Regions from separate parts of the Cellvibrio sp. KY-YJ-3 genome, predicted to be linked through region 1. Evidence: predicted binding sites of a transcription regulator. Region 1 holds the regulator's gene; each other region holds the start of a gene.
What was found. Region 1 encodes LexA, which represses DNA repair genes until DNA is damaged. Its sites were predicted from a motif close to ACTGTNTNTANANACAGT; they were not measured.
Positions count from the first base shown of each region.

Region 2: D0B88_RS04035 (PA0069 family radical SAM protein) is a predicted target of LexA. The motif match lies at 1,428-1,445, and genes of this name have one in related genera.
Region 3: recN (DNA repair protein RecN) is a predicted target of LexA. The motif match lies at 3,151-3,168, and genes of this name have one in related genera.
Region 4: D0B88_RS01255 (YebG family protein) is a predicted target of LexA. The motif match lies at 6,515-6,532, and genes of this name have one in related genera.

Region 1 is NZ_CP031727.1:2,924,665-2,932,884, reverse strand. It holds gene D0B88_RS12355 (sigma-54 dependent transcriptional regulator) at 1-195, opposite strand, end outside; gene fliS (flagellar export chaperone FliS) at 464-868, opposite strand; gene D0B88_RS12345 (hypothetical protein) at 1,012-1,290, opposite strand; gene fliS (flagellar export chaperone FliS) at 1,301-1,687, opposite strand; gene D0B88_RS12335 (SDR family oxidoreductase) at 1,830-2,660, shown strand; gene D0B88_RS12330 (DUF2845 domain-containing protein) at 2,720-3,076, shown strand; gene lexA (transcriptional repressor LexA) at 3,162-3,764, shown strand; gene D0B88_RS12320 (cell division inhibitor SulA) at 3,757-4,164, shown strand; gene D0B88_RS12315 (hypothetical protein) at 4,212-4,478, opposite strand; gene D0B88_RS12310 (hypothetical protein) at 4,581-5,999, opposite strand; gene fadA (acetyl-CoA C-acyltransferase FadA) at 6,180-7,358, opposite strand; gene fadB (fatty acid oxidation complex subunit alpha FadB) at 7,371-8,220, opposite strand, start outside.
Region 2 is NZ_CP031727.1:933,133-941,352, reverse strand. It holds gene D0B88_RS04040 (hypothetical protein) at 1-1,286, opposite strand, end outside; gene D0B88_RS04035 (PA0069 family radical SAM protein) at 1,461-2,615, shown strand; gene D0B88_RS04030 (NAD(P)-dependent alcohol dehydrogenase) at 2,690-3,661, shown strand; gene D0B88_RS04025 (PACE efflux transporter) at 3,727-4,191, opposite strand; gene D0B88_RS04020 (LysR family transcriptional regulator) at 4,272-5,204, shown strand; gene D0B88_RS04015 (LytTR family DNA-binding domain-containing protein) at 5,209-5,973, opposite strand; gene D0B88_RS04010 (sensor histidine kinase) at 5,970-7,064, opposite strand; gene D0B88_RS04005 (serine hydrolase) at 7,069-8,220, opposite strand, start outside.
Region 3 is NZ_CP031727.1:563,731-571,950, reverse strand. It holds gene D0B88_RS02550 (diguanylate cyclase) at 1-213, shown strand, start outside; gene bamE (outer membrane protein assembly factor BamE) at 364-819, opposite strand; gene fur (ferric iron uptake transcriptional regulator) at 898-1,311, shown strand; gene recN (DNA repair protein RecN) at 1,411-3,078, opposite strand; gene D0B88_RS02530 (methyl-accepting chemotaxis protein) at 3,219-4,838, opposite strand; gene grpE (nucleotide exchange factor GrpE) at 5,277-5,849, shown strand; gene dnaK (molecular chaperone DnaK) at 6,082-8,013, shown strand; gene dnaJ (molecular chaperone DnaJ) at 8,134-8,220, shown strand, end outside.
Region 4 is NZ_CP031727.1:271,327-279,546, reverse strand. It holds gene D0B88_RS01280 (SAM-dependent methyltransferase) at 1-976, shown strand, start outside; gene D0B88_RS01275 (TIGR03643 family protein) at 987-1,247, opposite strand; gene D0B88_RS01270 (glycerophosphodiester phosphodiesterase family protein) at 1,362-2,627, opposite strand; gene D0B88_RS01265 (phytanoyl-CoA dioxygenase family protein) at 2,837-4,849, shown strand; gene D0B88_RS01260 (transporter substrate-binding domain-containing protein) at 4,899-5,792, opposite strand; gene D0B88_RS01255 (YebG family protein) at 6,188-6,490, opposite strand; gene D0B88_RS01250 (glycosyltransferase family 2 protein) at 6,614-7,630, opposite strand; gene D0B88_RS01245 (MliC family protein) at 7,827-8,220, opposite strand, start outside.

The DNA of each region.
Region 1 (8,220 bases):
TTGTTTGCTGGCGCGATAATCACCAATAAAAACGGCGACATAATCTTCGCCATGATTCTGATCAGCCACCGCCGATAACCAATTATCGCTGGCACTGACCAATGCAGGCTCACTGAGAAATTCCAATAACACATTTAGATCGTGTCGACGTGACGGATTATCGTCAATAACCAAAACTTTGTTGTTGCGCCACATACCCCAAGACCTTTTTCATTTCATGCCAATGACTTATGGCTGCCAATTAGCTGACAACTACACACGGCGAGAAGATTTATGGGAGTAAGTATTAGTAGAGACTGTGAGGTTAGTCAAATTAATGACGAATTTTTATTGGCGCTTTATCAGAAAGACAACAATTTGAATATTTATTCGCCAAAAAAATGCCTGACAAAAATCAGAATGAAAAAGTCACTATTATTTTTGTCAGGTGCGGGTTTAATTTTTACTGTAACAATCGGAATGATCAGGGAGCCTTGGCGGCTTGCGGGCCAATTTCATCCCAACCGGACTTGACTGTTTTAAGCAGCTGAATGACTTCAACTACTTTATCTATATCGTTTTGTGCAGAGGCTTCCAACAGGCGAAGATTAATGTATTCATAAAGCTGATCCAGACGCTCGGATATTTCGCCGGCTTCCATATCTAACGAGCTACGCAAACCGCCGACAATGCCAATCGCTTTACCAAGCATTTCACCTTTAACGGCAATATCGCCCCGCTCCATCGCACCTTGCGCTGCCGCCAAACGCCCTAACGCGCCTTCAAATAACAGTTGAATTAAACGATGGGGCGATGCATGACTGACTTCGGACTCAATACCGAGCTTCTGATATTGTTTGAGTGCTTCTTGCGGATTGTAATTAGACACAGCATATACCTGATAGCCATAGGATTAACCTAGGCTAGCAGGGTCGGCTGATTTTGGCGAGTATTGCGCATAAAAAGCAGGTTGCGGTGTTAATTTCCGGCGAACTTGTGGCCATATGGGGCAATGTTTGCGTGACTTTGCGATTAAGTCGCATGCAGCAAGGTTACTTCCTGCTGGCATTGAGCGATCAAACCGGCATAAACACCTTTCAATTCACTCAGGGCGCGAATCAATGTTGATTTGTCATTACGATTAGCGGCAATCACCCTGTCTATTAATACAACGCAAACACGATCCAAATGACGAATGCGCTCCCAATCTTCTTGCTGCAAGGCGACAGTTAACGCCTGCTGCAGTGAGCGCATGGCCATTATCCCGGCCTCACCGGTGTAATCTGGCTCAGGTACTAATCGTAGCGTCATCGCAGACTCCTTAAACGTCTTTGCCAATTGCATCCCAGGCAGATTTAATCTCCCCAAGCAAGCGCGCACATTCATCCAGTTGATCAATGCTGTTTTCGTAATTTGCCTGGGTTAACCGACGGATAATGTAATCGTAAAGGCTATCTAAATTTGCCGCTAACGCGCCGCCTTCATTGTCATTCAAACTGCCCTGCAAGCCCCCTACTATTGCCGCCGCTTTGCTGATTAACTCACCTTTGCGCGCAAATTGTTTTTGCGCAATAGCACCTTTTGCTTGCGCAATACGCTCCAGAGCACCTTCAAATAACATCTGGATGAGACGATGGGGAGAAGCAGATTCAACACCGGAATGAACTTTAACGCTGGCATAGCTATTTACGGCAGAATAGGAATTCATACATCACCATTGATTGTTGCGGCTCAACAAGGAGCGGAATGCTGCGGCCCTAAACAGCGCCTGAACAGTCGCGACCAGAACATTCGCTGGTCTTATAAGCTAGCGGCTATATCGCAAAAACCTTTAACAAAAAGTGACGCTCATGCAAAAAACTATTCTGATCACCGGTGCCTCAACGGGTATAGGTTATGAAGCCGCCCAGGCGCTACGAATTGCGGGCTACCGGGTTATCGCCAGCTGCCGCAAGATTACCGATGTAGCACGGCTCACCGCTGAAGGCTTTGAATGCCTGCAGTTGGACTTGAGCGATTCAGGTTCAATCCAAACAGCCTTTAAAGAATTAATGGCACTTACCGACGGAGAAATTTATGCACTCTTTAACAACGGCGCCTATGGGCAGCCGGGAGCGATAGAGGACTTACCTATTGATGCATTACGCAAACAATTTGATACCAACTTTTTTGGTTGGTGTGAGTTAACGCGTTTAATACTGCCGGTCATGATCAAGCAGGGTTATGGACGAATCATTCAGAACTCATCGATTCTGGGCATTTCCGCCATGCCGTTACGCGGGGCATATAACGCGAGCAAATATGCAATTGAAGGTATTAGCGATACATTGCGCCTTGAATTAGCCGGCACCGGGGTATTTGTTTCACTGATTGAACCGGGACCGATACGCAGCGAATTTCGTAAAAATGCTCTCACTGCACTACTGGAAAACATCGACACCGAACAAAGCCGCCACCGGGATATTTACGCAAAGGCAATCAATCGCCTGGGCAAAGCAGAAACCAACACCCCCTTCACCCTGGAACCAGCGGCTGTTATTAAACGGCTTAAACATGCCCTCGAGTCACCTCGTCCACAAGCACGTTATTACGTCACCTTCCCCACTTACCTCGTTGGTGTAATGAAGCGAATTCTACCTAATCGTTTGCTAGATAAACTTCTGCTCAAAATAGGCAGTTAATTCATTTTCGATTCAGTCATGAGAATTAAATTAACAATATCTATAACGGGGGAAAAACGATGGCCAAATATACCGCTCCATTCATTTTATGCACCGCTTTACTAGCAACCACCGCGAATGCCGATTCCCTTCGCTGCAATGGTCAACTCGCCAGTGCGGGCGATACAAAAGCGGATATTATCGAACTGTGTGGTGAGCCACTGATGACCGATAGCTACTGCGAGCCCTCCGCCGCAATCACCACTCCACAAGGTGTTCAAAACGGCAACAACAACATTCAAAACAATGTCGCCATTCAAACCTGCACGGAAGTCGAGATCTGGACCTACAACCCAGGCAAAGGCAAATTTATGACCCATCTGTATTTTACTCAGGGCGAATTGCGCAACATTCGCTATGGCAACAGGGTGAAATAACAGCAGTTTGAAAAACTATTGCACAAGCTGATTTACTGTATATAATCACAGACACTGTACAGATAAACAGACCCAGGAGTGCACTATGTTTGACTTAACGCCCCGACAGGAACAGGTACTGCAATTGATCCGCAGTTATGCGGATGAAACCGGTTATCCACCTACCCGCGCCGAAATCGCACGTATCTTAGGTTTTAAGTCAGCAAATGCTGCCGAAGAACATATCAAAGCGCTTGCTCGCAAAGGGGCAATCGAAATTATCCCCGGCGCATCGCGCGGTATTAAATTACCTGAATTGCAAGCGGGCATTCCTATTATCGGACGAGTTGCTGCAGGCAACCCGATCCTTGCACAAGAACATATTGAAGATTACTGCAACATTCCCACCAGCTTCTTTTCGCCCAGCGCTGACTTCTTTCTGCGAGTGCATGGCATGAGCATGAAAGATGCCGGCATTCTTGATGGTGACTTACTCGCAGTACATAAAACTGATCAGGCACGCAATGGCCAAATCGTTGTCGCCCGTATTGGTGAAGAAGTCACAGTAAAACGATTCAAGCGTGCAGGTAACCGCGCACAAGTTGAGTTATGGCCAGAGAACCCCGATTTCGATGTCATTCTGGTTGATACCCGCGACCAGGAATTCAGTATTGAAGGTTTAAGCGTAGGAGTAATTCGCCGTGACTAATATCGCTCGTGTTATACCCCAACATACCCCCAACCAGAAAACTGCCAGCGGTGTCACCGAGCTGGTATTAACCAGCGACTCGCCAGAACAGCTCGCCCTGCTCTTGCCCATGATTGCGTTTTTAAGCAATAGCGCCAGTGACCGCTGGATTACCTGGATCGCACCGCACAATATCAGTAGGGATTTGCTTGAATCCTACGGCGTAAATACTCGCTTTATCCGCGTTATTCATGCGCAAGATCCACAAGCTCTGTTATGGATAACCTGGGAGGCACTGTCTGCTGGCAACAGCCACACGGTTATATCCAGTCCTGGGAAATTAAGTGATAAGGAGCTGTCGCAGCTGGAGACGGCAGCAGCAAAAGGTCAATGTCAGGGGCTGCTGCTACGTGTTAGATAAATTCAAGTTGAATAATGGAGATCAAGGACGATAACAACCTCGCTTAATCAATGCAGCATCATTTTTTCCAGCTCGGATAATTCACTAAAATTATCATCCAATTGGGCTTCTGCCTGCTGATCTGCAATTTCCCCTGCTACATCCATTCCCGCTTCAATCATCGCTTTGGCGACCATGAACTTTTCCTCTCCCAGAAATGCCAGAGATTCCTGCGAAAAACGAATTGTTACCAAGGGCTCATTAGTTTCGCTATCTGCGCGTTGCAAGGCAACATCGCCATTCGTCAGCTCAACAATTTCATAAAAGGAAGACATAGGATTCCCGTTATTGACGCAAGAAAAGGGCGCGCATTCTAACACCCAATGTTATGGAAGCCTATTTACCAGCTATTTATCAATCGTTGCACTTGAAAAATATCAACCCACGCGAGGGATTGCCTGCAATAACAAGCAACCGGCAGAACTTTTAAGCCTGTGGCCAGCATGGGTATTAGCAGGAATTAGTGCCACATCACCGCTAGCCAATGTGGCAGCAGCGGCATCATCACCAATAATTACCTCTCCTTCCAACACCATTAACAAGCAATAGCGCTCAACATCAAAGTGATGAATACCATTCAAGGCAATCCGGCGTACTTCAAATTCATCGAAGTTAACGATGCGCTGAATCTGAATATCGTCGCTCTCATAAACTATGACCGGCGGAAGCAAATGCTCAGCATTGATATCGACCAGACTCAAGGCCTCATCCGTATCCCAATGCTGCTGAGTGAGAACCTTCTGGCCGAAACTAAGAATCTTTCGCTCATAAACCGGCGTCTGGAATTCTACGACCCGCACACCGTGCTGAAGTGCATGCGGTACCAATCTTGGTACAGCAACCACATCGCCAATCGAGAGCGGTAGATGTGCAATAAAACGATCCATCGCATCTTTCAAATCCTGCTCACGAACAACTAAATCTTTATATTCAACATCTTGCGAGAGTTGTTTAACCCATAACTTTAATTGATCTACAGCAACTGGTTGATCCAATGCGATACCCAGCTCCTGCTTTTTTTGATCGAGTACTGCATCAATTGCTCGCCGTGTTTTTTCATAGTCCTTAACCGCTTTACGATATGCGTCTTTAAATGCACTCCATGTCAGATACTGCGCTCGCATGGCAGGATCAAAGCCAAGTTGAATGGCGCCACGCCCATCTGGCCATGCACACTTATCAACATGAGTAACGACGTAAACTTCCTGCTTCTGCTCGTGCAACTCAAAATACAGATCGCCATAGCGTTCATCCGCAAGTGGATCGAGGACTTTGAGAAGAATCAGTTGCTCGGCAACGGTCATTGCCAGTTGATCGCGCAAGAACTCCATCACCCAGGGTAAAGGTAAGCTCCCCCCATCCCCTATCACTCGGGCCTGCCCGCGCGTTTCAATACCGGTATACCAAATTTCTTGCCCCCAAGGCTTGGGGATATAAACCGGCTCCAATAATAGGGGGGACGAGATCCGAACTAGCGGGAAACCCTGCTCGCGACAATAACGAACCATTGACTCAACATTGGCAGGCACCAATTCCACTTCATGAAGACGATCACTGGAGCAAGGAAAGATACTGATACTGACGTCGGGAATAACCGACTGGTGATTTGGCAACGAGATCGAAATAAACGCGAGCAAATCCTGTTGCGGTTGCCCGGCAAGGTAATTTGCATGATGGACAAAACGCACAGCAAATACATCAACGCTGGTTTTATCTGCAGAGTCCTGCCACGACTTTATGCGCTGGGCCAAACACCTGTCCGGTGTTGTATTTTTATCCAGAGTAAGAAGAATCAAACCTGTCTCTTTGATGGGTTAATCGAAAAATAGAATCTAGTTTATCAGAGCGATGTAATTTCTTGCTGGCAAAACAATAGGGATTACATTTGTGTACATATAAAAAAGGCCGGCATTAAGCCAACCTTTGGATATCAAGATTGCCTTGGCACCAAAGCAACCTGAATACAGACTCTGTGATTAGTTGAGTCGTTCCAACACCGTAGTAATGCCCTGCCCCAAACCAATACACATGGTAGAAACACCCATGGTTAAATCACGATCTTGCATTACCGTCAGCAATGACCCGGTGATACGAGTACCGGAGCAACCAAAGGGGTGCCCCAAAGCAATCGCGCCACCGTGTAAATTTACCTTGTCGTTCATAGCGTCGAGCAACTTGAGATCCTTCAACACCGGCAATGCCTGGGCAGCAAAAGCCTCGTTCAACTCTACTGCATCAATATCATCAATGGTCAGATTGACCGCTTTCAATGCCTTTTCGGTGGATGGTACAGGGCCGTAACCCATAATTGACGGATCAACCCCGGCAAGCCCCATAGAGACAACTTTTGCGATAGGTTTGAGTCCGAGCGATTTGGCGCGCTCGGCAGACATGACCAGCATGACTGATGCACCATCACTCATTTGTGAAGATGTACCTGCTGTGACCTGACCATTTTTAGGGTCAAAAACCGGCGGTAATTTGGCTAGCGCTTCATAAGTGGTGTCAGGGCGAATGGTTTCATCCTGATTCACCGCCATCAAAAAACCATCGGCATTGTGACCGTTAACCGCAATAATCTCGCGATCAAATTTGCCTTGGTCACGGGCCTTAGCAGCCAACAGATGGGAACGCACACCAAATTCGTCCATTTGCTGGCGGTTGATGCCGTGCAACAACGCCAGGTATTCCGCTGTCATCCCCATATTGCCCGCCGCTTTCGCAACCGACAAACCCAATAAGGGGTTAATACTGACCGATTCATACATGGGCAAATGCCCCATGTGTTCAACACCACCGATTAAATACACATCACCTTGGCCAGCACGGATATTGACTGTGGCGGTGTGCAACGCTGACATAGAAGAACCGCACAAGCGATTGATAGTTTGTGCTGGAATTGTGTGCGGCAATCCGGCCAATAACAAAATATTGCGGGCTACGTTAAATGCTTGCTCTTCGCGCTGCATAACACAACCCCAAAGCAAATCATCAATAGTATTGGGGTCCAGCTGTGGGTTGCGCGCAAGCAACCCTTTAATGATTGCCGCGGAAATATCGTCAGCGCGCACATTGCGGAAGCAGCCATTTTTGGAGCGCCCCATAGCGCTACGTGCGTAATCGACGATAACGGCATCGCGTGGTTGTAAGCTCATTATTCTGACTCCTTAGCCGTAAAATTTTTGGTTGTTGGCCGCTTTGGCTTTAAGGCTATCCGGTGCTTGATAAAGCGCACCGAGCGCACTGAATTTTGCCGCCATATCACAGAATGTCTGGGCGCCAATGGAATCAATCCAACGGAATACGCCACCGCGGAAAGGCGGGAAACCTGTGCCATAAACCAACGCCATATCGGCCTCAGCCGCCGTTTCCACAATGCCTTCATCCAAGCAGCGGGTAAGCTCAGTTGCCATCGGAATCATCATGCGCGCGATAATATCTTCGTCACTAATCTCCATAGAACTTTGAATACCTGACTTCAGAATATCCGACACTTCAGGTGCAGCTACTTTCGCCGGCTTACCTTTTTTGTCGAGCGCGTAGTTATAAAAACCCTTTTCTGATTTTTGACCGAGGCGACCAGCTGCAAATAGTGCATCAGTGCAAGAGGTAAAATCACGCTGCATACGGTCAGGAAAACCATCAGCCATTACCTTTTCGGCGTGAACAGCAGTATCTATTCCAACAACGTCGAGCAAATACGCAGGGCCCATCGGCCAACCCCAGGTTTCCATTAATTTGTCGATGCGCTGAAAATCCACACCATCCCGCACCAACATCGCAAAACCGGCCAGATAAGGGAACAACACGCGATTAACTAAAAAACCGGGGCAATCTTTAACCACAATAGGCTTTTTACCCATGGCATTGGCATAGGCAACCGTACGCGCGATAGCGTTGTCGGAGGTTTTCGCGCCGCGAATAACTTCAACCAGCGGCATCATGTGCACAGGGTTGAAAAAATGCATACCGCAGAAATTTTCCGGCCGCGCCAAACCTTCAGCAAGGTAGGTAATG
Region 2 (8,220 bases), 2.0 Mb from region 1:
TCGCCAAACGCTTGTGCATCCGCCGGTGCATAAAGTGCAGGCCAGGCAGCGAGGCAAGCGCCAAAGCAGGTAGTGACACCGGGGGTATCGTCGTCAAAGGTGTAGAGGGTGAAATCGAGGCGGGAGTTATCCGCCGCACCAGCCGCCGTGATGATATTGCCGTGAGCAACCAGCAAGCGGTTTTTGGTGGGGTGATTATTCACTGCAACGGAAGGCGTGCGCGCCACAAACCAGTTATTGCCGATTGCTTCACCATTGGTTTGACCGGCTTGGGTATCGCCCGCAAAAAAGTAGAGCGGCATGCCGTTCAGTGCCCACTGCATTTCACCGCTGGCGCGCTGCACCAAACTGTAGGGTGCGGTGGCAATTGCGCCGGTATGGGCGATTAACGCTGGCCAGTTGGTGAGGCAGGTACCGGAACAATTGCTGACGCCGGCGGTGTCATTGTCAAAGGTATAAAGCGTAAAACCGTTGCGCTCGGCGGTGCTGGTTTGCTCGGCGCCGTCGACCGGCATCGCCAATTTCACACTGCCTGCTGCCGCGAGATGACTACCGAGTGTGGCGTTGGCAACAATCCGGGTAGGCATTGGTCGTGCAAGCAACCAGTTGGGGATGGCTTTGCCAGTGGTTTCACCCGCATTGGTATCGCCAATAAAAAAGTACAATGGTTGGCCTTGGTAGGCCCACTGCAATGCCGGGCCCGCGGTGCCCATGCTGCGCTCAATAATCGAATAGGGTGCGCTGGCTTCATCGCCCGGGTTGGCTAACAGCGGCGGCCAATTGGCCAGACAAGTACCGCTGCAGTTGGACACACCGGTGGTGTCATTGGCAAAGGTGTAGAGGCTAAAACCGGTGCGATTCTGTAGCTGCGCGACAAAACTGGTGTTGCCGGAATCCTCGGGTATGCCCACCAACACCTCACCGCTTGCGACAAAATAATCGCCATCGGCACTATTGAGCTGGCTATCGATTAATACCACGGGCGGTACCAATGCCGGTGCCACCGAGCTGGATGACGCTGAACTGGATACTACCGAGCTTGAAGCCGGCGCACTGGATGCAGGTTCGCTGGATAAAGGCGTACTGCTGGGCGCGACCGAACTGGCCGGTGTACTACTGGGTGCGATGGAACTGGCGACCACACTGGAGTAGGCCGTGCTGCCGGGCGTGGATGAATAGCCACCACCTCCACCGCTACCGCCTCCGCCACCACAGGCGCTGAGTAGGGCAGTGCAGGAAAGCGCCATTAACAAGGCGCGATAAGATGTGCGAGTAAGCGGGTTCATGGTAATTCCTCCTGGGATTTGGTTGTCGGAGGAACTTACGGGCAATGCTTGAAAAGGTTGCAGGGGAAATCATTTTTGTTAAATCAAAGGCGACTAACGAATCGTCAAGGCTTGCCAAAGCGCCAATTCGCGCTCAAGATTACTGTTTATTTATACAGTATTTGAGGTGCGGCCATGACCAGCGATTATCCGGAGTTTAGCGACCCCGCCCCCTGGATCGAAAAACCCTTGCAGGCGATTAAAGGGCGGGGCGCGGTGAGCAATATGGCGGGGCGCTTTGAAACCCAACTGATTGAAACCGTCGATGACGGCTGGGTCGCTTACAGCGACGATACCGATATCAACCCCGCGCTCAACACCAGTGTCACAGCCGAACTCGCCAAGACGATTCTCAGCCGCAACCAGTCGCCGGATTTGCCGTTTAGTGTGTCGCTTAACCCCTATCGCGGCTGCGAACACGGTTGTGTCTACTGTTTTGCGCGCCCCACCCACGCCTATTTAGGGCTGTCGCCGGGGCTGGATTTTGAGACCCGGCTCTACGCCAAAACCAACGCGCCGGAATTGCTGCGCCGCGAACTCGCCCATCACCAGTATCAGCCCAGCCCGATTGCGCTGGGCATTAATACCGATGCCTATCAGCCGGTGGAACGGGCGTTGCGCATCACCCGCCAGTGTCTGGAGGTATTAGATGAATGCCGGCATCCGGTGGGGATAATCACCAAATCAGCACTGATTGAGCGGGATCTGGATTTGCTCAAACCTATGGCCGAGCGCAATCTGCTCGCGGCGGCAATCACCATTACCACGCTCGATCACCGCATTGCGCGCAGCCTTGAACCGCGGGCGGCATCGCCCACCCGGCGTTTACAAACCATTGAAAAACTGGCGCAAGCCGGCATTCCAGTGCTGGTCAGTGTGGCGCCAGTAATTCCGTTTATCACCGAACAGGAGCTGGAAAAGGTCATGCAAGCGGCAGCCAGTGCGGGCGCAACCGCCGCAGGCTACACCGTGCTACGCCTACCTTGGGAGGTAAACCCGCTGTTCCAGCAATGGCTGCAAACCCACTTCCCCGAGCGGGCGCAGCGGGTGATGAATCGCATTCGCGATATGCGCGGCGGCAAGGATTACGACGCCAACTTCGCCACCCGTATGCGCGGCGAAGGGCTGTGGGCAGATATGATCCGCCAGCGTTTTGCCAAGGCGCTCAAACGCTATGGCCTGAACAAAAGCGGGCGTTTTGTGCAGCTGGATTGCAGCCAGTTTCGCAAACCGCTGAGCATTCCGCCTGCCGCCAAAACCGGTACCGGGCAGTTGGATATATTTGGCTAGCGCCTACAGTTAGTTACATTTAGCGCCAGTCCGGCGACCTATACTCGCGCCATAGCCTCTACCTGGAATATGCAATGAAAGCCGCCGTTTATACCCGCTATGGTGCCCCCGGCGTTGTACAGTTGGCCGAGGTGGAACAGCCCCGGCCCAAGGCCAACCAACTCTTGGTGAAAGTCCACGCCAGCTGTGTCAATTCCGCCGATGTGCGCCTGCGCAGCCTGCGGATGCCACTCGGGTTTGGACTGATCTCGCGGCTGGTATTTGGTATGCGCGCGCCGCGCCGACCCATTCTTGGCGTTGATCTGGCGGGTACTGTGGTGGCGGTAGGCAGTGAGGTCAGTCGTTTTAACTCAGGTGATGCGATTATCGCCCTCACCGGTCTGACCATGGGCGCCCATGCCGAATATGTCTGTTTGGATGCCAATGGCGCCATCGCCCATAAACCGGTGCAGCTGGATTTTAACCAGGCTGCGACCCTGGTGTTTGGTGGCACCACCGCCCTGGATTTTTTGCGCCGCGGCCAGCTGCAGGCGGGTGAAAGCATCCTGATTAATGGTGCCAGTGGCGCAGTGGGTTGCGCCGCCCTGCAGCTTGCCCGCCACTACGGCGCGCGCATCACGGCGGTCTGCAGCGACAGCAGCCGCGACCTGGTACGCCGCTTGGGTGCGGACGAGGTGGTGGATTACCAGCGCGAAGACTTCACCCGCAGCGGCGAGCGCTATGACGTGATTATGGATACCCAGGGCAATGCGCCCTGGGCCGAAAGTTGCCGCGCACTGGCACCCGGTGGCAGGTTGCTCGCAGTCAGTGCGACCCTGCCGCAAATGTTGCAATCGCTCTATTTACCACTCTGGGAGCGCGAACGGGTGATCGCCGGGCCCTGCGCCGAACGCGCCAGCGACCTGGCAGAACTGGCGGCGCTGGCCGATGCGGGTATCTTGCAGCCGGTGATTGATCGCACTTATTCACTGGCGCAGATTGCGGAGGCACATGCCTATGTGGATGGCGGCCATAAACAGGGCAGTGTGGTTATCAGCATTTGTTGATAGAGGGCGCATGTTTAAATCACTGCACCTAGAACCCGTGCATAAGTGCTATGACGAATAGCGATTCACAACGTTTTCAGGACTGCCTCCGGCAAACCAAATACCCCATCAAACACCCAGTTAAAGACAAAGGTGTACACCAGGAAAAACGCTAATAAACCTAAATCCATTAGCAGCGCTTCCAGCAAACTGACGTCCAGCCAGAGTGCGATGATTGGTACAAGAAAAATCACCAAGCCGCCTTCAAAGCCCAGCGCATGTAGCAGGCGTATGCCAATACTGCGGCCGTGGTTTGCGCGCCGCTGTTCCCAGCGTTCAAAGCCGCAGTTAAACACCAGGTTCCACACCATCGCCACGGCCGAGGCCGCCACTGCAATACCCACCGAGTGCGCGGCGCCAGCGCCGGTTATCCACTCCAGCAATAGGGCTGAAAGCATAATCGCCACCAATTCGTACAAGCCGACGTAAACCACCCGCCGTTTTATGCCCTGCATATCTACCTCTAGGTTGTTATCTGTTACTCCACACATTGCAGCCAGTTTCTATGCTTTGTGATGATAGAAAAAGTTAGCTACTATCAGTTTTACTGACAGATAAAGGCGTAATGGCGATGAACGGGGCATTTAATTCCGAGACGATCAGCGTGTTTTTGGCCGTGCTGGATAGCGGTTCTTTCTCTGCCGCCGCGCGTCAGTTGGGGCGCGTACCTTCGGCGGTGAGCATGGCGATTGCGAATTTGGAGGCGGAGCTGGCGCTGGAGTTGTTTGATCGCCGCGGGCGCGAACCCAAACCTACGGCGCTGGCGCGCGCATTGGAACCGCAAGCGCGCTTGTTGATTAGCCAGTTGCAGCAGCTGAATACTCAGGCATTGGAGTTAAGTCAGGGTTTGGAGGCGCGCTTGACGCTGGTGATTGCACCGGAGTTGCAGGCCACGCCCTGGGTTGAACCGCTGCGAATACTCGCCCAAGAATATCCGCTGCTGGAGACCCAGATCATCACTGCCCCACAGACCGACGCGCTGCAATTACTGCACACGGGCAGCGCGCAACTCGCGCTGGTGTTTGAGCGCCCGGCGGCCGATGGGCGCGAAAACTTTCAGGAAGTGGGCCGCGAAACGCTGGTCGCGGTTATCGCCCGCACCCATCCCCTGCTACAGGAAGTTTCTGCCGCAGGCACCATCAACGACAATCAATTGCGTCCGGTGCGGCAGGTGATGGTGGGTAGCCGCAGCCAGGCCGATAAGCCATCCGCCAGCGATAAATTCTGTATCGCATCCGAACATTACTGGCGGGTCGATCAGCCCGAAGTAGCGCTACAGCTGGTACTGGCGGAACTGGGCTGGGCCTGGCTGCCACGCGCTTGTGTGCAACCCTATCTCAATGGCCGCATGCTGGTGGAATTGCCCATTGAAAACTTCACCAATGGCGAGGAGCTGTGGATTGATCTGGTCTGGTCGCGGGAGCGACCACTAGGTTTGGGCGCGCAGCAGTTTGTGAGTTTGATGGCGGAGCAATATCGCAAGCGCCAATCCGGCAATAACTGACCTATTAAAAACTGAGCAACTCTTTTAATTCCTGGGCGTTGCGGCGGGAGATCTCGATTTGTTTGCCGTCGTCCATGGTAATTTCATAGCCATCGCCAATACTTTCTTCAATCGAAGCGATTGCTTGTAAATTAACAATGTATTGGCGATTGACGCGGAAAAAATATTTTGTGGGCAAGCGCTCTTCAACTTGGTTAAGTGATTTTTTAATAAAGGCATTGTGTTCATTAAAAAATAACCGCACGTAGTTTTTGCAGCTTTCAAAATAGCGAATAGAGTTCAGTGCAACCAAATGACATTTTTCGCCATCCTTGATAAAAATCTGGCTGTTGATATCCAGCGGTGGTTTGCTGTCATTGCCGACACTTTGGTGATTGTTGCTATCCTGATTGCTACTGTCGTAATTGCCATTGTCATAATTAACACCGGCAGTCAGTTTATGAATGGCAAGTGCAAGGCGCTCCTGACTAATAGGTTTTAGCAGGTAATCCACCGCGTGATAATCAAACGAGCGGATGGCGTATTCCGAATAAGCGGTAGTAAAAATTATGCGCGGCATATAGTCGAGTTTTTCCAACAGATCAAAACCGCTTTCGCCGGGCATATGAATATCGAGAAAAATAACCTCGGGTTTTAGTTCCTGAATTAACTTCAACGCGCTGGCAGGATGATCCGCTTCACCAACCACTTGTAGCTCAGCAAAACTGCGCAACATATTAATCAAACCTTCACGCGCCAAACGCGAGTCCTCTACCACAATCGCTTTCATAGCTGGGCCTCTTTGGGGATGCGCACAAGCACACTGAATTCGCTGGCGCTGTTGGCAAGGTTAAGCGACGCTTGATCACCATAAAGTAGTTTTAGCCGCTGCTCGATGTTAACCAGCCCGATGCCTGTGCCGGGCGGAAAATTATTATTGCTGGCGGCAATATCGTTGGTTATATCAAAGCGAATGTGATTTGTTTCTTCGTTGCCGGTAATACGCAAGCGGCCGCCTTGGCGTAAATTATCCAACCCATGTTTGATGGCATTTTCCACCAGCATTTGCAACATCATTGGCGGCACCGGATATTGGTACAGCTCCTGCGCGATTGCCATGGAAAATTGCAGCCGCTCCTCAAGCTGGATTTTTACAATGTCGATGTAGCGCTCAATCATTGCAATTTCTTCGCTCAACAATACTTTATCTTTTTTGCTGGTTTCCAATGAGTAGCGCAGCATTTGCGACAGTTCGGTAATCATGCGGTCAGCGCGCTCAGGATTTTCGTGAATCAGAAAACGAATATTATTCATCGCATTAAATAAAAAATGCGGATTGAGTTGGTTGGCGAGGCTGCTCAATTGCGCCTCGCGCAAACTGTTCTGCAGACGCAGGTTTATTAGCTCTGTCTCTTTGATACGTTTGTTGCTGGTGACACTGATGTACATGGAGATCCAGGCGCAAATAACCAGCTGGGTAATAAACCCGTTGCTCACCACCATGTTGGCGATGTGGTGCCGCATGTTTGGCGTTGCATCCACCGATGACAGTGCACTAACCAGTGGGTCCCAAAATAGGGGGATCAATATGGCGAACATAACAATCGCCACGGCGAAGCCCGAAATGGCACCATAGCCCATGACTAACGGAATTGTTTTAAGGATGCTTAACGATTGCCAATTAAACTTTTTATACAGTTTTCGGTAATAGAGCACCGCCAGGGTGAACAGCGGCAACCAGAGCAAGCCACCCACAATGTTGAACCATACTTGCTCGCGCCAGAGAATAAATCCGACAAGTTGCAACAGGCTCAGTACGGTTAATACTGAGCAGTGATAAATCCAAAATAATTTATCGCGCGGAAAAAAATAAAAACTCATCAAATCAGACCCAGGTTCTTATACCGATAAGACCGTAAACGGCGAGTTGGCCCAGCATATACAAATGCAAACCGGTATGCAGGCAGGCGTAACCATAAATCCACCGGCTGTGTACCTGACCGTAAGATCGCCATAGCACCAGCAGCGATACCAGCGCCGCGAGTGCATAGAGAATACTGCCGAGCGTTATCGTCAGCGAAACAACTGACATACGCCCCAGAGTTTCCATGGAGCCACCCACGGACGGTACTAAAATCACCGCGAACAAAATGACACTGGTCATTAACGGCCAGCCGCGCACCCTTACACTGGCATCCATTGGCAAATGTTTAATCCGGCGGCGCAATGCCCACACCGGAAAACACAGCAGACTTAGCGCGCTCACCAGCAGGAGCAAACTATTTATTGCCAATACACCGTAAGCGCGCAGCGCTGAAATCGGTTTAAATAAATCACTGCTGACTTGCACCACTTGCCCTGCCAATGGGTCTTGCACAATCGCGATACTGGGCAAACCAGTCCAGACATCAATTAACACCTTGTCGTCACTGGCACGAGCGTAGTCACTACTTTTCCAGCCACCCAACAAAGGCTCTCGCTTAAACGTATATTCGCTCGTGGTAAATTTCATCACGCCCTGAATATCGCTAAACATGCGTGCGAATTCGCTGCGGTAATTGATCGGCAGATAATAACCGGATAAACCAGCAAAAGATTCAGGCAGCGGCACCGGAGAAACATTCGGCGGGCTTCTGTCTTGCAATAAAAATTCGCGCAGCAGTTTTGAAATATCGCTCATCGCTTGGTGATTGCTGGTATTAATCATAAACACATAGCCGGCGTTTAATTCAGGCACATAGGCCAGTTCTGCCAAGGCGCCGGGCATGCCGCCGTTGTGACCGCGAAATGTGAGCTGATAATTTTCGTGACCGCTGGTGTAGTTGTGCAAACCATAACCCGAGGTAATACCCGCCGCCGAACCCAGCGTAGTTTGTGCTACTTCCATGCGTGTAATAGAGGCGGGCGATATTATTTGCTGTTGGGCGAACTCGCCGCGCTTAATCAGCAGCTGTAAAAAATTCGCCATGTCGCTCGCCGAAGAATTTACCGAACCCGCTGGGCGGGTGATGATATTCCAGTAATCTTGCGGTTTGCC
Region 3 (8,220 bases), 2.1 Mb from region 1:
GAAGATATCCGCAAACGTTTTCGCGACCTTACCTTTACGGTCGATCAAAAAATCTTTCACGTCACCCTGAGTGCGGGAGTGGCATCTTTTGAACCGGGTATAGAGCGCGCTGAGCAATTATTGCAAGAGGCCGATGCGGCGCTCTATCGCGCGAAAAGCGAGGGACGTAATCGCGTGTGCAGTTTGCGCGGGGCAGATGTGGCGCCTGTGTGAAGCGTAAATGTTTACCAGTGCAACGCTAGCCCTGCAAAAACAACCCTCTAAAAACCACTGCCCAAAAACAACAACGCCCGGAGATCCGGGCGTTAGTTTTTTAGGCGGTTGTTTTTGGGTAGTTATTTTTTGCCAGATGCTTAAGTGTATTTATTCCAACTCTTCGGGATCGGGCAAATCTGGCGGTGTACTATCTTCTGTTGGCACCGGGACATCGCGCTGCATATCATCCAAATAACGCTTGGATTTTTCACCGCTCATGGGTGCTTTACCAGGCAGGAAATCGCCCTCGGTTTTTACCAGCTTATCGTTTTCAAAATAAACGGTGTAAAGGTATTGGGTAATTTCACCCTGTGAACCGCGACGCACACTGTAAGGGTAATCCCAGCGGTCATCGTTAAAGGTATTCGGCAGTAAAGTATTGCCGAGTACAAAGCGTACCTGGCGTTTGTTCATGCCCAGTTTTAATTGATCGACCATTTCCTGGGTAATGATGTGGCCCTGCTGAATGCCAACTTTATACACACCAGGAAAGCGGAAGCTGGAGCAGGCGGTGAGGCCCGTAATAAACACAAGGGCCAGAAATACACGGCTGGCTAATTTCATACTAGGGCTTCCACTAACGAAAATGAACGCGGATAATACCCGAACCACAGGAACACTGAGAAGGGTTTGGGGGAAATAATGGCAGACGGTAACCACGAACTGCGCAAAGCGGGTCTTAAAGTGACCTTGCCTCGTGTGAAAATTTTGCAAATGCTGGAGTCCTCTGAACAGCATCACATGAGCGCGGAAGATGTATATAAAGCGCTAATGGAGCAGGGCGACGATGTCGGTTTGGCAACTGTCTATCGGGTATTAACCCAATTTGAATCTGCCGGTTTGGTAGTGCGGCACAATTTCGATGGCGGCCACTCGGTATTTGAAGTGGCGCGCGGCGAACATCATGATCACATGGTGGATATAGATGCCGGCACCATCATTGAGTTCCATAACGATGAAATTGAGGCATTGCAAAAACGTATAGTGGCGGAATACGGCTACGAACTCACCGATCACAGTCTGGTGCTCTACGTGAGAAAAAAACGCCCATCCTGACAGTGAATGTTGTTAGTTGATTGGGTGGTTGAATAAAAGGGCGCAGTGCATAGCGCCCTTTTTTATTGCTCACGGTTTGCTGAACTCTGGTTAATACCCTTAAAAACTCAGCATTTCACGAGCATGGGCGATGGATTGATCGGTAATTTTCAAGCCGCCCAGCATGCGTGCAATTTCCTCCACTTTGCTATCGCCCGCTAATTCCACCAGGGTGGATTCCGCGCTTTTTTTGCTCGCGGTTTTCACTACCTGCAAATGCTGGTGGCCCTTGCTTGCCACCTGCGCCAAGTGGGTTACACAAATCACTTGCCCGCGCTCACCCAGCTGACGCAATAGTTGGCCCACGACATCACCGGTGGCACCGCCGATGCCGACATCGACTTCATCGAATACCAGTGTGGGCGTCGCGGAGGTTTTGGCGGTAATCACCTGAATGGCGAGGCTGATGCGCGAGAGTTCCCCGCCCGAGGCAATTTTTGCCAGCGGGCGCGGCGCTTGGCCGGGGTTGGTGCTGATTAAAAACTCCACCTCTTCCAAACCATTGGGGCCGGGTTTGTCGGTCAGTGGTAATAAGCTGATGGTGAGCTTGGCATTTTCCATCGCCAGTAATTTGAGTTGTTCATTAACCTGTTTGGCCAGTGTTGCGCCGGCTTTGGTGCGTTTGGCTGATAGCTGCTCGGCCAGTTGGCGATAGGCCTTTTCCGCCTGCTCCACTTGCTGCGCCAATTGATCCAGCTTGGCATCGCCGCCTTGCAGTTGTTCCAGTTCGGCGCTGAGTTTATCGATAAATGACGGTAGTGCTTCCGGCTGGATGCGGTGCTTGCGCGCTATGTCGTAAATTGCTGAGAGGCGGTCTTCCACCACCGTCAAACGCGCAGGATCGAGGTTGAAGGTATCGATATGGCGCTCAATTTCGTGCTGCGCTTCTTCCACTTGAATCTGCGCGCTGGTGAGTAACTCTTCGGCCGCCTGCAGTGCGGCGGATTTTTCCGGCAGGCTGCGCAAAATATGCAGTGCGCGATGCAGGTTCACACTCAAACCCTGTTCGTCATCGCCACAAAACGCGGCGAGTTGCTGGCTGCCGCGCAAAATTTCTTCGGCGTTGGAAAGGCTGCGCTGCTCCGCTTCGAGCTTGGCGAGTTCACCTTGCTGTAAACCCAGCTGTTCCAGTTCGTTAAATTGATAGCTAAGCAATTGGAAGCGTGCGCTCACATCGGCGGCGTTATCGCGCAGGTTAATAAAATGCTCTAACCGGCTGTGCCATTCGCGAAAGGCGAGGCGCACCTGTTTGGCTAATTCGGTTTGGCCGGCAAATTCATCCACCAGGCGGCGATGGGTATCTTTTACCAACAGCGATTGATGCTCATGTTGGCTGTGAATATCAATCAGCATTTCACCCAGCGCACGCAGTTGCTGCAGCGTCGCCGGTTGACCGTTGATATAGGCTTTGGATTTGCCATCGGCATTGATTACCCGGCGCAGCAAACACTCGTGCGGATTATCGCTCTGCTGCAAATCGTGGCTTTGTAGCCACTCCTGTGCTGCGGGGATTTGGCTGGTATCAAAACTGGCGCAGATATCGGCGCGGCTGGCACCCGTGCGCACGCGCTCGCCATCGGCTTTATCACCCAGCGCCTGCCCGAGTGCATCGAGCATGATGGATTTACCCGCCCCCGTTTCGCCGGTAATCACGGTCATACCGGGTTTGATGTCCAGATCCAGTTGATCGACCAGCGTAAAGTTTTGGATATTCAGGTGAGTCAGCATCAGCGCCTCGCAAATCCGGCAGCGGCGATGAAGTGCGCCACTAAAAAAGCCAGACATTATGGTGAATAATTGTCTGGCTATATATACAGTATTTGCGCAGGCGGCGGCAAGTGGGGGGAGCGATAAGCCGTTCCGGAATGCTAGAGGCGGAAACCTTCCAATTGGCGGCTCAGTTCGTCGGAGGCGTCGCGAATTTGTTGGGACGCCAGCAGCGTACCGCGCGCAGCATCTTTGGTGCCCAGCGATGACTGCTCGACCTGGCTTACATACTCCAGAATCAAACTGCTCGCCTGTACATGTTCGATGAGTGAGTTGCCAATGTGCGCGACCATCTTGGCGACTTCATCAGTCTCCTGCCGCACGCTCTCCACAATTTCACCGCCCTGACGGGTTTGGCCTATGCCATCTTTTAACTGCACCACCATGTCATCCATATTTTGTTTGGCGACGCGGCTGGAGTTCTGCACAGCGGTAATGGTCTCGCCAATTTCGCTGGTGGCTTGGGTGGTGCGCTGCGCGAGCTGGCGCACTTCGTCGGCCACTACCGCAAAACCGCGCCCCTGTTCACCCGCGCGCGCCGCTTCAATCGCGGCGTTCAGTGCGAGCAAATTGGTTTGGTTGGCGACTTCGCTAATCACCGAAATCACTGCAGAAATGCTGTTAATCCGCGCCGCGAGGTCATCAATACTGGTTTGGGTTTGGGTCACGCTGTTGTCGATTTCAACAAAACTTTTTACCGCACTGGAAATCAATTTTTGCCCCTGGTTGGCGGTTTTGGAGGCGTGATCGGTTTGGTTAGTGGCAATTTTTGCCTGCTGCATGGCGTCCTTGGTTTGCAGATTAAATTCTTCCGCAGAAGACGCGATTTTGATGGTATTGGCGCTCTGGTCTTCAGCCATGGCGGTACTGGTTTCAGCTTTATGGACTATGTCATCGCTAATCGCATGCAGGCGCGCGACCATGTGCGAAATGCTGCCGATCATCTCGCGCAAGGCATGGCGCATTTTCACTACCGAACCATAAATACTGTCCTCTGCTGCGCGACGTACATTGCGCTCAGTCAGGTCGCCGTTGGCAACGGCGCGCACCAGCGCCAGCACTTCTTTTAATTCCGCGCCCAAACCGTTATCCAGCTTGCGCGCAAACAGCACCACGGGAACCACAATAATCAGCATCACCAGTAAACAAATGGTCAGTTGCCATTTGGCGGTTTCCCAAAAGCGCGCGTTGACTTCGTTAAAGCCAATGCCAGTGCCCACTACCCAATTCCAGCGCGGTGAGAGTTTGGCAATAGACAATTTATTTTCGATGGAGCCATCGGCCTGACGTTGGGTCCATTTATAACGCGCTGTTTGACCGCGCGCTTTTTCCACCGCTTTTTGCAGGATCTCACCCACACTGCGGCCATTGCCATCCTTAAATTCATGGAAGCTGGTGCCGTGAATTTGCGGGTCGAGCGGTGCGGCGACAAAATTCAATTTTTCATCGGCGACGTACACATACTCGGACTTGTGATAGATGTTGTTGCGCAGCAAATCCGTCGCAATTTTTTTGGCTTGCTCATCGCTTAGTTCGCCGCGCGCGGCCAGCTGTTCCATCTGGATCACCGTCGCATAGGTGCTATTCAGTAACTGCTCCACACGCGCTTCATTATCCTGATTATTGGAATAGCGCAGGGTAAATAGCCCAATCAACATTATCCCCAGCAGGCCGAGCAGGATTTGGGCGGAGACAATCCAGATTTTGACGCGTAATGACATGGGGCCTCCGAAGGCGGCTAAGTTGTGATCAGATGGATTGACAGTAGCCGCATGAGACAACGTTGTCAATGGTGGTCGCAAGGTATTTTCAGGTGGCTGTGTTTTTTGGTGGGCCTTGGTTATTAAGGCGATGAAAAGGCGTCAAAAACCGCATAAAAGTGGGGATATGCACAGAATCTGGGCGTAATAGACGATGATCAAAACAATGATTTGTGCGCCATGATGGTGCTTTCAGGGTGGCGTCAATTCTGGCAATCCGTAGTTAGGGTCAATTGCCGTCAGCAGGGGGGGTGGCAAAAACTTCGCCGCACTTTGCTTGAATCTGCCCACCTCAGCCCCATATAGCCTGCACTGGACACCGACGCCTGTGCTGTGGCCATTATTGCGGAGCCTGCTCCATTGCCGAGAACTCCGCCCAACTGATCATTGGAGAACACTGTGTCAACTCAAGATTATTCCGATATTCAACAAGCAACCGAGCAGCAAGCGCAGGAAACTGCCGAGGCTCAAGGTCAACCCGAGGCCAATGCCGAGCTGAGTATTGAAACCCTGCAAGCGCAACTCGCCACTTTGGCTACGGCTTATGAGTCAGCCAAAGAGCAATCCCTGCGCGCGCAGGCGGATGCGCAAAATGCGCGTCGTCGCGCCGAGCAAGATGTGGAAAAAGCGCATAAGTTTGGTTTGGAAAAAATGGTCAACGACCTGTTGCCCGTAGTGGATAACCTGGAGCGTGCATTGGCGAGTATCGATCCGGCCAATGAAGCTTTTGCTGCGTTTATTGAAGGTATTCAGCTCACCCATAAATCCTTTGTGGATGCACTGCTCCGTCATCAAGTGGCGGTAGTGAACCCTGAAGGTGAACCTTTTGATCCAAATTTACATCAAGCGGTTTCTGCAGTTCCCAACCCTGACGTAGAGCCCAACACTGTGCTCAACTGCTTCCAAAAAGGTTACACCCTGCATGGTCGTTTAGTGCGTCCGGCGATGGTAGTCGTGTCCAAGGCACCTTGATTTTTTTTGGATATCCGTAGGAAGTGTAAGGATTTTTTTGGCGCTGCACTTGAATTCATCGCGTTGGCGCCAATATAGGAAACAACTACCGGCAAAAGCATAAATCCACGGCGATTGGTGCTGATCCAGCCAGTAAATAACCGACTTTTAAGTTAACAATTCGGCGCAGGTCACGCACATACCAGCCAGTGATCACGCGCCCGGCAACACATAGATTTTTAGGAGCAACACCATGGGCAAAATTATCGGCATCGACTTGGGTACTACCAACTCTTGCGTATCTGTACTCGAAGGCGGCAAACCAAAAGTGATCGAAAACGCCGAAGGCGATCGCACTACGCCGTCGATCATTGCGTTCACCAACGACGATGAAATTCTGGTGGGTCAATCTGCCAAGCGTCAATCAGTCACTAACCCGCACAATACCTTGTACGCGGTTAAGCGTTTGATCGGCCGTAAATTCAAAGACGATGTGGTGCAAAAAGACATCTCCATGGTGCCGTACAAAATTGTTGCAGCCGACAACGGCGATGCATGGGTAGAAGTGAAAGGCGATAAAAAAGCACCGCCACAAATTTCTGCTGAAGTGCTGAAGAAAATGAAAAAAACCGCTGAAGATTATCTCGGCGAAGCAGTGACCGAAGCGGTCATTACCGTACCTGCTTACTTCAACGATTCACAGCGTCAAGCCACCAAAGATGCCGGTCGCATCGCGGGCCTGGATGTAAAACGTATTATCAACGAACCTACTGCTGCAGCACTGGCTTACGGTTTGGATAAAGGCGTGGGCGATCGCACCATCGCGGTATACGATCTGGGTGGTGGTACTTTCGATATTTCCATTATCGAAATCGCAGACGTAGATGGCGAACACCAATTCGAAGTGCTTTCAACCAACGGCGATACTTTCCTCGGCGGTGAAGACTTTGATATGCGCTTGATTGAATTCCTCGCGGAAACTTTCAAGAAAGATACCGGTATCGATTTACACAACGATCCACTGGCGCTGCAACGCTTAAAAGAAGCAGCAGAGAAAGCCAAAATTGAATTGTCATCCAGTCAGCAAACTGAAGTGAACCTGCCTTACATCACTGCTGATGCAACCGGTCCAAAACACTTGGTGGTCAAACTGACTCGCGCCAAGTTGGAATCGCTGGTTGAAGATTTGGTCACTCGCTCCATGGAGCCAGTAAAACAAGCAATCAAAGATTCCGGTAAATCGCTGAGCGAAATTGATGACGTGATTTTGGTTGGCGGTCAAACCCGTATGCCATTGGTACAAAAAGCCGTTGCGGATTTCTTTGGTAAAGAAGCACGTAAAGATGTAAACCCAGATGAAGCGGTAGCCATCGGTGCGGCAATTCAAGGTTCAGTATTGTCAGGCGATACCACCAACGTATTGTTGTTGGACGTGACTCCATTGACTCTTGGTATTGAAACCATGGGTGGCGTTGCGACTCCGTTGATCGACAAAAACACCACGATTCCTACCAAGAAATCGCAAATTTTCTCGACTGCGGATGACAACCAAACGGCTGTGACTATTCACGTAGTACAAGGTGAGCGTAAACAAGCGTCGCAAAATAAATCACTGGGTCGTTTTGACCTCAGCGATATTCCACCAGCGCAACGCGGTATGCCACAAATTGAAGTGACTTTCGACATCGACGCCAACGGTATTTTGAATGTAAGCGCGAAAGACAAGGCCACTGGTAAAGAGCAATCCATCGTGATCAAAGCCTCTTCCGGTTTGAGCGACGATGAAATCCAGAAAATGATTAAAGACGCAGAAGCCAACGCTGATGCTGACCGCAAGTTTGCCGAAGTAGTTGCAGCGCGTAACACCTTGGAAGGTTTGATCCACGCTACAGAAAAAACCTTGAAGGATGCTGGTGACAAAGCGACTGCTGATGAAAAATCTGCTATCGAAGCAGCACTGACTGAAGGTCGCGATGCGGCTAAGTCGGAAGACCTGGCAAAAATTGAAGCGGCAACTACCAAGTTGACCGAGGCTTCAGGTTCACTCGCGCAAAAGCTTTACGCCGAGCAGCAAGCTGCAGGTGCTAACGCTGGTGCCGGTGCGCAACAAGCAGGCGGCAACAAAGCGGCAGATGACGGTGTCGTAGATGCTGAATTCGAAGAAGTGAAAGAAGACAATAAATAAGTTTTCGATCACTGATCAGGAAGTAACAAAAACAAATGCGGGCTTGCCCGCATTTGTCATGTAAGAAGCAAATGAATTATTAACTGAAATGCAAAAGACATTTCTACTATCGGTGTAACCATGGCAAAACGCGATTACTACGAAGTGCTCGGCGTCAAAAAAGATGTAGACGCAGCAGAATTGAAAAAAGCTTACCGTCGTGTGGCG
Region 4 (8,220 bases), 1.8 Mb from region 1:
GACGCAATTGCAGCAGTGGCTGGGCGGCGATTTTCATAATGCCCATATGATTACTGATGAATGGGAAATCCAGCTAAGCTTTAGCAAAAAAGGTAAGGTGCTGATCAATAAAAATCGCAACAAAAACTCACCAGCGGAGGGCGATAAAACATCTACCCAAGTCGAGCTGGCGCACAATCGCACCAAGCTACGTTATGTGGAGCAGGATCGCCCCTATTTACGCGAGTTGGGCATCACGGATGCGAATGGCCAAATTATTCCGGCTATGTCGCGCAAGTGGAAACAAATTAATAAATTTATCGAGGTGCTTTCTACTGCAATCCAGCAAACGGGGTTGGATAAACGCAGCGAATTACACATCGCCGATTTCGGTTCAGGCAAAGCCTATTTAACCTTTGCGGTACACGATTATTTAACCGCGAATCTCGGTGTAAAAACTCAGGTAACAGGTGTGGAGTTGCGTCAGGGGTTGGTGGATTTATGCAATCAAACCGCGCAGAAGTTAGCCCTTGCCGGGATTAAATTTGAACAGGGCGATGTGCAACATTTTTCCGTGCAGGGCATTAATATCATGATCGCCTTGCACGCCTGCGATACCGCGACCGACTACGCGCTCAATATGGGGATTCGCACCGGTGCAGACATTATTATGTGCTCGCCCTGCTGTCACAAACAAATTCGCCCGCAACTAAAAAGCCCCGCACTGCTGGCGCCCGTATTGCAACACGGTATTCACTTGGGGCAAGAAGCAGAAATGATTACCGATGGTTTGCGTGCGCTACTGTTGGAAGCCCATGGCTACGACACTAAGGTATTTGAGTTTATTTCACTTGAGCACACCAGCAAAAATAAAATGATCCTCGCGCAGAAACGCAAAACCGCCCGAGATAATACTGAGGTGTTGCAGCAAATCGCAGATATTAAAGCGTTTTATGGTATCCAAGAGCATTGTTTAGAAACGCTGCTATTAAATTGAACCTGCTGTTCTAGCGTTTATATTGAGTAGGGCAGTAGCCGCGATTAATCTCGGGTGAGCGCAATAATAGATGTTTGGTTTTGCGCCCGCTTACACGTTCACGCCATAGTCGAAACGAAGCGGGCTTTAGTTCGCGGCGCATCAGTTTGCGCAACTCGGGTTCACCCAGGCCGTAAAGTTTTTCTATGGCTTCGAAGGGGGTGCGATCCTCCCACGCCATTTCAATAATGCGTGAGATGTCTGCTGGAGTGTGTGGAAATTCGTTGTGCATATGCGTACCTGTGAGTCTGGTTACTGGTACGTGTTATGGCGTTGCCAGATCACTGCCACATAAAAAAGCCCCGGTCAGTTAGTTGGCCGGGGCTTTTTATTTTTATCTTTGCGCTTATTTCAAATTCATACAACTCGCATAATAACTCACGCTGGCGGGCCAGTCGGAGAAAATGCCAATCACACCCACATCTTTCGCTAGCACATGCAGTGCATCCATCATGTCGCCATCGTTATTGATAGCCGGGTTGATAGTTTGGTAATACCAACCGCCACCATTTTTTAACGGGCCTGAGCGCTCAAATGACCAGGTAATCATTTTTAGCCCGGCTTTTTTGGCGTGGCGTGCGTATTCTGAAGGGATGATTTTATTGTTGTTATCCAACGCTAACAGCACCCAAATAGGTGGTGCGACAATATTGAAGCCTTCGTCGGCATACATTTGTAATTCACTGGCAGTCGGTAAATCGGCGATGCTATTGGCATCGTCCAAATAGACGGCTTGTTTACCAAACGCCGGTTCGTTGTTAATCCAGTAGCGAATGTCCTGAATGTCGAACGATTGTGGCCAGACATCGCGCGCTTTTACGCCAGCTGCTTTGTATTCATCAATCATTTGTTGTGCATACATGGCTTGGGTGTAGGTGCCTTCAAACGGCATAGCTACGCTGGCTGATTTCAATTCGGGTGTCATTTTTACACCGAGCTTTTTAAACAACTGAATACTTTCTGCGTGTGTAAGCAGTGTACCTTTGTCGGCGTATAAGTCGGTGCGCCAGCTAGCAGTGCCCTTCAGGTATTCATCCACAGTGGTTGCTTTGGGGTTGAACGCATCCATTTTTCCGCGCAAGGTTTTAAATTCAGCGAGGGTGATATCGCTGGTGCAGCAATTGGCGCTGGCTGCTTTGCCGCTTACCGGATCAAAGGGTGAAAAATTCTGGCTGCATTTATTGGCGAGGGGCGTGGCGAGAATATTGGTAGTGGTGTGCAAATCGCACTGCGAGTGACGGCATACCAGTTGTTTGTCTTTGGTGAAGGTGACATCACACTCCATAATGCCTGCGCCCATTTTCGCTGCGGCTTCATAGGATTCTTTGGTGTGCTCGGGAAATTGTAAGGGCGCGCCACGGTGACCAATTGAAAAATCGGTTTTTTTAACCGGGCGATTTATGCAGCTTTGTAATTTCTTTTTCAGCGCACTGTCATCCATGTCATTGATTAAAAATAATGGGCGGGGGCCGAGCTGGATACTGGCGTTGTTATGTTTGTGTTTGTCGTACTCATCATGGTGGTCGTGTTTATCCTTATAGGCAGCGGCGCTGCCGGCCATTAATAGCATCAATAGCATACTGCTGGTTAATACATGAATTCGGCGTAGCATGGGAACCTCCTTGGGCCAGTGTTGGATGTTGCAGGCTCAACCCTAGCCTTCAATTATGAAAGTAATTTGCCGATTTGATGACAGCTTCGCGATGCCGGGTCATTTTGTGCACTTTATCGCAGTGGGTGAAATAGCGTGAAATACCAAAATCCCCAATTTGCGATAGGCTTATGGCAACTCCCCCATTATTGTTTTAAGGATTCTGATTGATGGCTACTGATCTGCGCCAGCTTGTTATCCAATTGCTCGCCTGCACCACGGCGGGCGAAGCCAAGCCAATTGTCGACGAACTGGTGCGGCGCTTGTGTGCTATCACCGGGCTGGAATTGCACCCGTCACTCTTTTTGGATGAGCATGCCACTGTCACCGCGCAGGGCAAGGCAGTGTCACCCACCACGGCGGCACAGTGTGCTGAAGATGTGCAGCGCACGCGCATTTTTATGCAGGGTGTTTACGCGGCGATCCAACAAAAGCTGCAACACCATAATCATCAAGTCAATCATCAAGCCATCGATGTGTTGTACGCCGGCACTGGCCCTTTTGGTTTATTGCTGATTCCCTTGTTGCCGTTATTGGATGCAAGACAGCTGCGGGTAACGCTGTTAGATATTCACCCGGAGTCACTGACAAAATTACAGCGGTTGATAGATTTTTTGGATGTAAGTAATTTTATTGTGCAGGCTGAATGTGCCGATGCTTGTGAATGGCAGAGCGCGAAAAAGTTTGATCTGATTATTTCTGAAACTATGCGGCAAGGTTTGATACAAGAGCCGCAAGTCAGTATTTTTAGTCATCTGCAACAATTTTTAAAAGCGGATGGTTGGCTGATACCGGAAATTATTCGCCTGAATTTATGGTTGAGCGCTGGCGCTTTTCCCGCAGGGAATGAATGCAAAAATCCTGATGTGCATTTGGGGTCGGTATTTCAGCTGGACAAGACTACTGCGATGCAATTAGGTAATGGGGATACTGCTTGTGCACAGGGCAGTCTATTGGTGCCTGACTATGACCTGCTGTTGCAGGATTTAAAATTAACTACCTTTATTCAAGTGTTTGGCGCTTATCAGCTGCACGACAATCAATCGCAGCTTACCTTGCCACTGTATGAACGTAACGCACGAGTCTTGCCCAATTCAGTGCTGCATTTTCGCTACGCGCTTGGCGTTTATCCCCAATGTGTCTTTACCTATGAGAAATTGCCCGAGCTTACCGATTGCGCATTGCCTGATAGTTTGGAAAAAAATAGTCAGGGTATTTATCACGTAAAACGACTGTGGCACAAAATCCAGTTGCGCAAACAGGCGAACTCGTCTGCGGCAGCGCGGCAGCAATTAACCGCCGTTCCCGACAGTGAATGGCTGTTGGATCGCATTTTATTGGACCAGTTGGGTGTGGGGCTTGAGCCTGCCATGCAACAACTCTATTCGGCTCGCACATTGGTCGATATTGAATATTGGCTCGCCAGTGCCAATGCTGGCACGCTTGCGCCGCAACAAGTTGAGCGCACCAATAGCGCGATACGCAATTTTATCGAAAATAAACACGAGGCATTGAAGCCCCACGCGGGGTTGCCGCTGAATGATGAGCAGCTCGCGCATTGGGACGAACAGGGCTACCTGATTGTGCCGGGTGTGTTAGCGGCCAGTGAATCTGCAGCGGCGCGCGCTGCTATTTGGGATTTTTTAGGCATGCACGAACATGATCCTGCAAGTTGGTATCAATCTTCCGCGCAGATGAAAAAAATTATGGTGCAGTTATTTGCCCATCCCGCATTTGAGATTGCGCGTCGTTCGGATTATATCCGCCGTATTTTCCAGCAGCTGTGGCAGCGCGAGGATCTGGTGATGACAACGGATCGCGTGGGTTTTAATCCGCCGGAAACTGATCGCTGGCAGTTTCCCGGGCCGGGAATGCATTGGGATGTGGAATTAACGGCGCCGGTTCCTTTTGGTACCCAGGCGTTAATTTATTTAACCGATGTTGCCGAACACCAGGGGGCATTTTGTTGTGTGCCGGGATTCCATAAAAAAATTGACCGGTGGTTGGCCGCGCAGCCAGAGGGAATCGATTTGCAACAACAGGATTGGACGCAGTGGCCGGTGAAACCTATCGCGGCCAAGGCGGGTGATTTAATTATTTGGCATCAAGCCTTGCCTCACGGCAGCAGCCCCAATCGCGCCGATTTTCCGCGCATGGTGCAATACCTGAATATGTACCGTTAGCGGTTTGAGCTCGCCCTGTAGCTACAGTGGCGAGCACCGCCGGGGGCAATTATTCGTTGAATGTGTAGGGATTGAACCAGAGTGATGCATCGTCCACCGGCGTGTTTTTGGGCAGCCCCGGGTTATCCAATTTAATCAGTGTGCGGTTTTTCAGGTTGGCCTTGGTCATTACATCTTTTACGGTTGGGTCATTAAAAAAATACGCATCAAAACTGCCATCTTCAATCGCAAGGCGTAGGCCGCGCTCTATATCTTGCGCGAGTTTGGTATTGGTTTTGTTGACGAAAAAATAAAAAGGGTTGGTGTAGGAGAGCAGCAGGTTTTGCTCTACTTCCAGCGCCAGATCCGGGTAGCGTTGCATTTCCGACCAGGGTTCGTGGGCGCCGCGTGGGAATGCATCAAACCGGTCGCCATCGAGCATGTAAAAAAGTCCTTCGTACTTCAGCACTCTCACCACATTTAAACTATTGGCTGTGAGCACATTGGTGTCTGCCCAAAAGTGCCCTTGGCCCAAAGACACCTGCCGCAAATCGCTCAAGGTTTTAATGCCATTAAATTTATGCTGGGTGCCTTTTTTAATCATCAATACCCGGTAGCCCAGCAGCCCGCGATAAATAGGTATACGAATTGGCTGCAGTTTTTCTTCCAGTTCATTGGTGGTTGCGTACCAGACCACATCCAACTGGTTGTCCATCAGCATGCTTACCATGCGCTCCTCGCTGGTATTGGGCACTGTCTCTTGTGCTTTGTAGGATTCGGGCAATTTGCTGAGCGCCAGTTGCAGTAAACCTCTGGCGTATACCTCAATGCTGTTATTGCCTTGCACTATTCGCAGGGTGTTTGCATGTGCACCAAGCGAAGCGCTGAATAACACGGAAAAAAGCAGGGCGCTAAGGACCAAATAGGTGTTACAGGGGCGAGCCTGGAGAGTTTCTGAATGCATGTCGTTTTCATCCACAAGTTTATTGTTATGGTTTATCCGCTGCGGCGAGGCAGGGGTAAATAGTTATATGGTAAAAATGACAATAACACAAGAAAATGAAAAAACCACCGCACCCGTTGAGGTTCCATAGGAAAGGTGCAGTGGTGAAAGCGATTCGTTTCTGTGGTCGCTTGTGGCTGACAAACGGACATTAACGAATGGTTGGAAGCCGGTGTGCAGTGCTGAGAACAACAACTGCTGGGGAGTAGTGATTGCCCGCAGCAAAAGCACACCTTTACACGAACAAACCACTGAGTGGTAATTCAGTTGTTTGTGGGGTGTTAATGGCTGTGTGGGCGGCCATTAACGGCACGGGTGATTGTGGGCGCACCCATGCTTACAGAAACCCTTGCTGCCTAGTTGTCCTTGTCCATGGCGGCGCCGGTTTTGCTGTTCAGGGTTGCAGGCTTTTCGTAGGTGAAGGGCTGCAATAATTCATCGGGCTTGCCTTTGCAGGCTTTTGCTAACAATTCGCGGCGTTGCGCTAATAACAGCCCAATCGCTTCGCTGTGTTGTTCATCGATACCGGGAATGTTGTCTTCTATCAACTGGGTGATGTTGGCAGCAAGTTCCAGATACTTATCGTGCTCTTCTGCGATTTTTCTGTCTTCAAACATACTGCCATCCCGATCACATAACCAAACGGCGACTACTGCCATGGGGTAAATCCTCAAAAGGTTGTTACTGTTTTTATATACAGTATCTGCGGCGGGGCGGGATGTCAACCGTTAAAAATTGCTGTGAAGTAAGCGTCGCGTTTTTTTGGGTGGGGCTAGCGGAAGTTAATGGGTGATATTCGCATGGTTTTGATAGCGCAGGCGGTGTTTCAAGTGGTTGAGTTGAAGCTTGAATTTAAGGAAATCAAATAAAAACTTGGGGCTGATTTTAAATACCAGACGGCGCGGTGATGCATCCAATTGCCATTGCCGCTGGCGTGCTGTTACTTCGGGCAAAATTGTGCTCAGGTCTTTTGTTTTGAGATGGCGCGCTTCTCGAACCAATTGCAGAAGTGTTCTGATTTGCAGTGCTTTCAGGTGTCGTTGTTGTGTGGCGTTGGAAACAAAATGACCACAACTTTCGATGCTATGCAGCCACCAGAGATAGGCGCCGGTTTGGAACTTTCTGCCCGTTGCACCGGATGGACGCAGGCGGTAGTGATATACAGTGTCGGTAATTAGCACCAGTTTTTTTGCTTTGGAAAAAACCTCTGCGCAGTAGAGCGTGTCCTCCGCCATGGTGACTTTGGGCGGGTTGAGGATATGGGCAAAACTGGCGCGGCAGAAAAGTTTGCCCCAGGTGTGGCCACGGACTTCCTTGTGTTGCAGAAAGGCCGAGAGAATGGCTTCACCTTCGTAAATTTTTTCTTTCTTTACATTGTGATTGGCGCTGCGGCAGCGCACCTCATTAAAAATAAGGTTGTTGCCCTTTACTAGGTCGGCTTTGTGCTTAATCGCAGCGTCGTAAAGTTGCTGCAGTGCGGTGGCGGGCAGGCGATCATCAGAATCGACAAAGGTGAAGTAGGTGCCAGTGGCGGCGCTGATTCCCGTATTGCGTGCAACCGAGACGCCGCTATTTTCGCGCAGGTAAATAAGTTTAGCGAGGCTTGGGTTGGTGCGCACAAAGTCTTCGCAGATTGATTTGCTGTCATCTGTGGAGCAGTCATCAATCAGCAGGATTTGGTAAGGTTTACTAAATGTTTGGTTGGCGAGGGACGCAAGGCATTCGGGCAAGTAATCTTGCACGTTGTATACAGGCACTATGACGCTAATTACCGTCAGATCATCGACCTTAATAGACATAAAATCTTCCTGATGAATGGAAATGTACACAATGGTTGTGTTACGAAAATACCCAGGCTATTGAGGGCGGAAGTCTGCCATGCCCGGGCATCATCAGGAAGCGGAGAAGTTGTTATTTTTTGTGATTTTGAGTGTTTGAAAGCATTTTTTTGGTGAGGAGACGGTGGGTGGCTATAGGCACCCACCGGTGAAGGCCTTAAGGGGTTGCTTTGCAGATCAACTCTGTCAACCCAGTTCCCCAACGGATTCGTACCTCGCCCTGATGTTCCCAAAAGCTGGCATCCGGCCCTTCGTACTTGCTGCCGCTGGCGGCTGGCGCCTGCTGTAGTTCGGCGGCATTTTGGCCGTGTTCCAAAATAAGTGTGCCCGGTTCAGTGGCGTAAAAAGTGGCGGTAAAGGTGGGTGCTGCCTCGCTTGCGCAGGTAAATACAAAGGGGCCTCGTTTGCTGTTAGCGGCGAACCGTTGGTGCAGGGCGGCAACCGGATCGGGACGCGGCTGGCTGTAGTCGACGTTGTGATCGCAGCTGCCATCATTTTCACAATCATTCACGCCATTTTGGTCTGCATCCCAGCTGGGGTGCATAATTTTG